DNA from 2 places in the Pseudomonas tructae genome. Region 1 is predicted to be linked to the other one. Evidence: predicted binding sites of a transcription regulator. Region 1 holds the regulator's gene; the other holds the start of a gene.

Region 1 (3,297 bases):
CCGGGCACCCTTGCGCAGGATGTCGAAGACGTTTTCGGCGATATGGCAGCACTCCACCAGCTCGTTGAGCTGGAGGAAGCCGGCGCCCCCTTTTACAGTGTGAAAACCGCGAAAGATCGCATTGAGCAAATCGGCATCATCCGGACGGCTTTCCAGCTCGACCAGTTGCTCGGACAGTTGCTCAAGAATTTCGCCGGCTTCTACCAGGAAATCCTGAAGGATTTCTTCATCGGCGCCGAAGCTCATTAAACGTGCTCCCTAAAAACCCAGACTGGACAGCAGATCGTCGACATCGTCCTGACCGGACACAACGTCTTCACGCTTATCGGCATGAATCTGCGGACCTTCACCCCGAGTCGGATGTTTTTCTTGATCTTTTTCAGCGCGCAGCTGCTGGTGGTCATGTTCGATACCGGCAAAACGGTCGACCTGGCTTGCCATCAGCACGAGCTTGAGCAGATTGCTTTCTACTTCGGTGACCAGCGTCGTGACGCGCTTGATCACCTGGCCGGTCAGGTCTTGGTAGTCCTGGGCCAGAAGAATGTCATTGAGGTGCCCGGCGACCTTGCGGTTGCCTTCCTCGCTGCGCGTCAGGAAACTGTCGACACGCTTGGCCAACTCACGGAACTCCGGCGCCGCCACTTCGCGGCGCATGAAACGCTGCCAGTCGACGCTCAGTTCCCTGGCTTCGTCGCTCAACGCGTTGAGAACCGGTGTACTGGCTTCGACCAGGTCCATGGTGCGATTGGCCGCGCCCTCGGTCAGCTTGACCACATAGGACAGGCGTTCGGTCGCGTCGGTAATCTGCGACACTTCCTCGGCCTGCGGCATGTGCGGGTCGATCTGGAAGCTGACGATCGCACTGTGCAACTCGCGGGTAAGTTTGCCGACTTCCTGGTACAGGCCTAGGTCACGGGTCTGGTTCAGCTGATGGATCAGTTGCACCGCGTCGCCGAACTTGCCTTTCTCAAGGCTGTCGACCAGTTCCTTGGCGTGCTTCTTGAGTGTCGACTCGAACTCGCCCAAGGATGATTGTGTTTGCTCCATAGCGCCCCCGTGGCGTACCTCAGCTATTGACGCGCTCGAAGATTTTTTCGATTTTTTCTTTCAGCACCTGGGCAGTGAACGGCTTGACCACATAGCCGTTGACTCCGGCCTGGGCGGCTTCGATGATCTGCTCGCGCTTGGCTTCGGCGGTCACCATCAGCACCGGCAGGTGTTTCAGGCGCTCATCAGCCCGTACCTTGCGCAGCAGGTCGATGCCGGACATGCCAGGCATGTTCCAGTCGGTCACCAGAAAATCGAAGTGGCCGCTTTCGAGCATCGGCAGCGCAGTGTTGCCGTCGTCGGCTTCCTGGGTGTTGGTAAAGCCCAGATCACGCAACAGGTTCTTGATGATCCGCCGCATCGTCGAGAAGTCGTCCACGATGAGGATTTTCATGTCTTTGTTCAATTAGACCTCCAAGCAGTCTTTAACGCGTTCAGCGCGGAACGCGCATTCAATCAATTCGGTACTGCATTTCACGACTGCATTGAACCGGTGTTCAACGCGCTCGCCATTCCCCCAGGCGACCACGCAAACGTGCCGCGCACTGGCTGTGCAACTGGCTGACGCGCGATTCGCTCACCCCCAGGACCTCACCGATCTCCTTGAGGTTGAGCTCTTCGTCGTAGTACAGCGCCAGCACCAGACGCTCACGTTCGGGCAGGTTGGCAATGGCATCGGCCAAGGCTGCCTGAAAACGCTCGTCTTCCAGGTCGCGCGAAGGCTCGAGCTGGGCACTGGCACCTCCCTCGTGCAGACCTTCATGTTCGCCGTCCTGCAGCAGGTCGTCGAAACTGAACAGGCGGCTGCCCAGGGTGTCATTCAAAATCCCGTAATAATCGTCGAGACTCAATTGAAGTTCGGCAGCAACTTCGTGATCTTTAGCGTCACGACCGGTTTTTGCTTCAATTGCACGAATCGCGTCACTGACCATGCGGGTATTGCGGTGTACCGAACGCGGTGCCCAATCGCCCTTGCGCACTTCATCGAGCATGGCCCCACGAATACGGATACCGGCATAGGTCTCGAAACTGGCACCCTTGCTCGCATCGTACTTGTTGGCGACTTCGAGCAAGCCGATCATCCCGGCCTGGATCAGATCCTCGACCTGAACACTGGCCGGCAGACGCGCCAGCAAGTGGTAGGCGATGCGCTTGACCAACGGCGCGTAACGCTCGATCAACTCGTACTGGGCGTCACGCGAAGCCTTGCTGTACATCCGATAACCGCTGGCGTTCATAGCACCGGACCTGCACTCGTCGGTTGCACCAGGCGTTCGACGAAGAACTCCAGGTGACCCCGTGGGTTGGCAGGCAGCGGCCAGGTGTCGACTTTCTGGGCAATGGCCTTGAATGCCAGCGCGCACTTGGAACGCGGGAAGGCTTCATAGACTGCTCGCTGCTTCTGCACCGCCTTGCGCACGCATTCGTCGTAAGGCACCGCGCCGACGTATTGTAGAGCGACATCCAGAAAGCGATCAGTGACCTTGGTCAACTTGGCGAACAGGTTGCGCCCCTCTTGAGGGCTCTGAGCCATGTTTGCCAGGACGCGGAAGCGGTTCATGCCGTAATCGCGATTGAGCAGCTTGATCAGGGCATAGGCATCGGTGATCGAGGTGGGCTCGTCGCAGACCACCAGCAACACCTCCTGGGCGGCGCGAACAAAGCTGACTACCGAGTCACCGATACCCGCAGCGGTGTCGATCACCAGCACATCGAGGTTGTCGCCGATCTCGCTGAAGGCCTGGATCAGTCCGGCATGCTGCGCCGGCGCCAGGTGCACCATGCTTTGCGTACCCGAAGCCGCCGGCACGATGCGTACGCCACCAGGGCCTTGCAGCAGCACTTCGCGCAGCTCGCAGCGGCCTTCGATGACGTCGGCCAGGGTACGTTTGGGCGTCAGGCCCAGCAGCACGTCGACGTTGGCCAGGCCCAGGTCGGCGTCCAGCAGCATGACCCGACGGCCAAGCTCAGCCAGCGCCAGCGACAGGTTCACTGACACGTTAGTCTTGCCGACGCCACCTTTGCCACCGGTCACGGCGATCACCTGTACGGGATGCATGCTACCCATGTTTGTTCTTTACCTTGTCTTACTTAGACCGAGGCCACATGACTGGGCTGCGCTTTCAACACCTGAAAAATGCCTGGCAGACCATTGATGTAGGTACTTTGCAACGTATTCATATTCACCTCAGCCCACGCGTTTGCCAGGGCTGTGGTAGAGATCAGCGAACATGTCGGCCATGGCCTCTT
Region 2 (3,297 bases), 920 kb from region 1:
TCGCAGACGCGGCCGGCCAAGACGATTCGCTCACCGATCGGCAGCCCGCCGTTGTTGAAGTTGAGCAGCAGGTCGTGGTCGTGGGGGCCGAAGGCAAGGTGCGAAAAATCCGGCCCGGTGCTTTCGCTGACCGACTGCGCGATGCTCACCAGGGCCTGGCGCGGCGAACGGGCGACGGAGGTCTTGTAGTCGGGGGTGAAGGCTTTCGGGTGCCAGTTGCGATCACGGATAGCGAAGCGACTGTTGTCTTGCGCAGACATGCCGTTCTCCTGTCTTGGAATTATTGGAGGGCCTGGGCGTGGCAGGCGAGCAGGCAGTTTCCGGCATGCGGGGCCCGGCGAATACTGAAAAGAACAGCGCCAGACATAACCAAATGGTTATGGATAGATCAGGAACCTGACAGCCCCCCGCACGGTGAACTAATCTTTGACTTCATGTTTCCAAGCTCCGGAGAGCACTCATGCAATGGCGAAAAGGCAGGCGTAGCGACAATGTGGTCGATGCCCGTGGCGAGGGTGGTGGCGGCATGCGCTTCGGCGGTGGCAAAGGCCTGAGCCTGGGGGCAATCCTGTTGATTGTCGGGATTGGCTGGATCACCGGCCAGGACCCGCTGCAGATCCTCGGCCAACTGGCCGGGCAGATGGGCCAGGAGCAGACCGCGCCGGTCAGCCCCGGCAGCAGCAAAGCACCACCGGCCAATGACGAGCAGGCCGAGTTTGTCCGCTCGATCCTGGGCGACACCGAAGACACCTGGAAAGCCATCTTTGCCCAGGCCGGCCGCCAGTACAAAGACCCCAACCTGATCCTGTTCAGCGGCCAGATCAACTCGGCCTGCGGTTTTGCCTCTTCGGCGGTCGGGCCGTTCTATTGCCCGGCCGACCAGAAAGTCTACCTGGACATGAGCTTCTTCCGCGAAATGGAACAGCGCTTCTCGGCCGCTGGCGATTTTGCCCAGGCTTATGTAATCGCCCACGAAGTCGGCCACCATGTGCAAACCCTGCTCGGCGTCTCGGCCAAGGTCCAGGCTGCCCGCCAACGTGGCGAGCGCATGGAGGGCGACAATGGCTTGCTGGTACGCCAGGAGCTGCAGGCCGACTGCCTGGCCGGAGTCTGGGCCTACCAGGCGCAAAAACGCCTGAACTGGCTGGAGCCGGGCGATATCGAAGAAGCCCTGAACGCCGCCAACGCTATCGGTGACGACCGCCTGCAGCAGCAGGGCCAGGGCCGCGTGGTGCCGGACTCGTTTACCCACGGCACCTCACAGCAGCGCCAGCGCTGGTTCAAGACCGGCTTCGCCAAGGGTGATATCAACCAGTGCGACACCTTCAGCGCACGGGCACTCTGACCCACCTTTGCCGCCGTTTCGCGGCCGCCTGAACGCTCAGGATGGCCGCAGAAACGCGCTGTTACTTACCGTTGGTCATTTTTGCTGAAATAGCGTTTCAGCTCCGGCGCAAGCCGCCGATAAACCCTGCTCAGAACATCGGCTGGCCATGAATAACAACAACCTTCCACCGATTCGGATCAAGAAGCACAACGTTCCTGGAGGGATTGCATGAATAGCTGGTTTGCCAACATCAGCGTCAACCTGAAACTCGGCCTGGGCTTTGGCCTGGTGCTGTTGCTTACCGGCCTGCTGGCCCTGACCGGCTGGAACAGCCTGGGCAGCCTGATCAATCGCAGCAACTGGATGAGCGACATCACCCAGCTGAACGGCGACCTGACCGACCTGCGCATCTCCCGCCTGCAGTACATGTTGACCAATGGCGACGACGCAGCGGCCGGCAATGTCCAGGTCAAGCTCAATGCCTTCAGTGAACAACAGAAAAAGCTGTTGAAGAGCTTCAAGAGCCCCGAGAACATCAAGCTGCTCCAGGACCTGGGGCAGACCATTGGCGAGTACCAGGTGTCGATCAACAAGATGCGCGCCGGTTACAAGACCAGCCTGGCCGCGCGCGACTCGATGAACCAGGCCGCAAGCCGCGCCATCGAGCTGATCGAAGCGATCAACCGCGACGTGCTGGCCCTGCCCGAGGGTGACCGGCTGGCGCAGTTCCGCACCATCACCCAGACCAAGGAACAACTGCTGTTGGTTCGCCTGGCCGTGCGCAGCTACATCGCCGACATCAGCAGCGAGACCGAGCAACTGGCCCTGCGTCAGCTCGATACCGCCCTGGCCGAAATCGCCGGCCTGAACAGCCAATTGCCAGGCGAAGCGACGCGCATCAAACAGTTCGAAAGCGCCGTCATGGCCTACCGTGACGCCGTACGCCAGTTCCGCGACGCCACAGCCGATGTTGCCGTGGCACGTCAGGAGATGACGGTCCAAGGGGCTGACATCGTCAAGACCAGCGACGCCCTGTACCAGATCCAGCTCGAGCGTCGTGACGCCGAAAGCGTGCAGGCCCGTAGCTTGCAACTGACCGCCACCCTGCTGGCACTGCTGGTCGGCGTACTGGCAGCGTGGATCATCACCCGGCAGATCACCCGCCCGCTGCGTGAAACTCTGGCAGTAGTCGAGAAAATCGCCGCCGGCGACCTGACTCACAACCTGCGTGTCACCCGCCGCGACGAACTGGGTGTGCTGCAGCAAGGCATCCAGCGCATGGGCTCGACCCTGCGCGACCTGATCACCGGCATTCGCGACGGCGTCACCCAGATCGCCAGCGCAGCTGAAGAGCTGTCGGCCGTCACCGAGCAAACCAGCGCCGGGGTCAACAGCCAGAAAGTTGAAACCGATCAGGTCGCTACCGCCATGCACGAAATGGCCGCGACCGTACAGGAAGTGGCACGCAACGCCGAGCACGCCTCGCAAGCGGCCACCGATGCCGATAGCCAGGCCCGTGCCGGTGACCAGGTGGTTGCCCAAGCCATCAGCCAGATCGAACGCCTGGCAGAAGAAGTGCATCGCTCCACCGAAGCCATGGGCCAACTGCAGCAGGAAAGCCAGAAGATCGGCAGCGTCATGGACGTGATCAAATCGGTGGCTGAGCAAACCAACCTGCTGGCCCTCAACGCCGCCATCGAAGCGGCCCGTGCCGGTGAAGCCGGGCGTGGTTTTGCCGTGGTCGCCGACGAAGTTCGCGGCCTGGCCCAGCGTACGCAAAAATCCACCGAAGAGATCGAAGAGCTGGTGGCTGGCCTGCAGAGCGGTACCCAGCAGGTCGCCAATGTGATGCTCGGCAGCCGCAACCTGACGGCCAGCAGCGTCGAGCTGACTCGCAAGGCCGGTTCCTCGCTGGAAAGCATCACTCGCACAGTGTCGAACATTCAGTCGATGAACCAGCAGATTGCTGC

Evidence for each region. Region 1 encodes FliA, which starts transcription of late flagellar genes. Its sites were predicted from a motif close to CTAAAGTTTNNNNNNNNNNNGCCGNTAA; they were not measured.
Region 2: the regulator FliA is predicted to act here: its motif matches at 1,441-1,468, upstream of EXN22_RS04925 (methyl-accepting chemotaxis protein).

Annotation. Positions count from the first base shown of each region.
Region 1 is NZ_CP035952.1:2,010,153-2,013,449, reverse strand. It holds gene EXN22_RS09325 (chemotaxis protein CheA) at 1-246, opposite strand, end outside; gene EXN22_RS09320 (protein phosphatase CheZ) at 259-1,047, opposite strand; gene EXN22_RS09315 (chemotaxis response regulator CheY) at 1,067-1,441, opposite strand; gene fliA (RNA polymerase sigma factor FliA) at 1,545-2,285, opposite strand; gene fleN (flagellar synthesis regulator FleN) at 2,282-3,115, opposite strand; gene flhF (flagellar biosynthesis protein FlhF) at 3,236-3,297, opposite strand, start outside.
Region 2 is NZ_CP035952.1:1,092,888-1,096,184, reverse strand. It holds gene pcaH (protocatechuate 3,4-dioxygenase subunit beta) at 1-260, opposite strand, end outside; gene ypfJ (KPN_02809 family neutral zinc metallopeptidase) at 461-1,345, shown strand; gene EXN22_RS04925 (methyl-accepting chemotaxis protein) at 1,556-3,297, shown strand, end outside.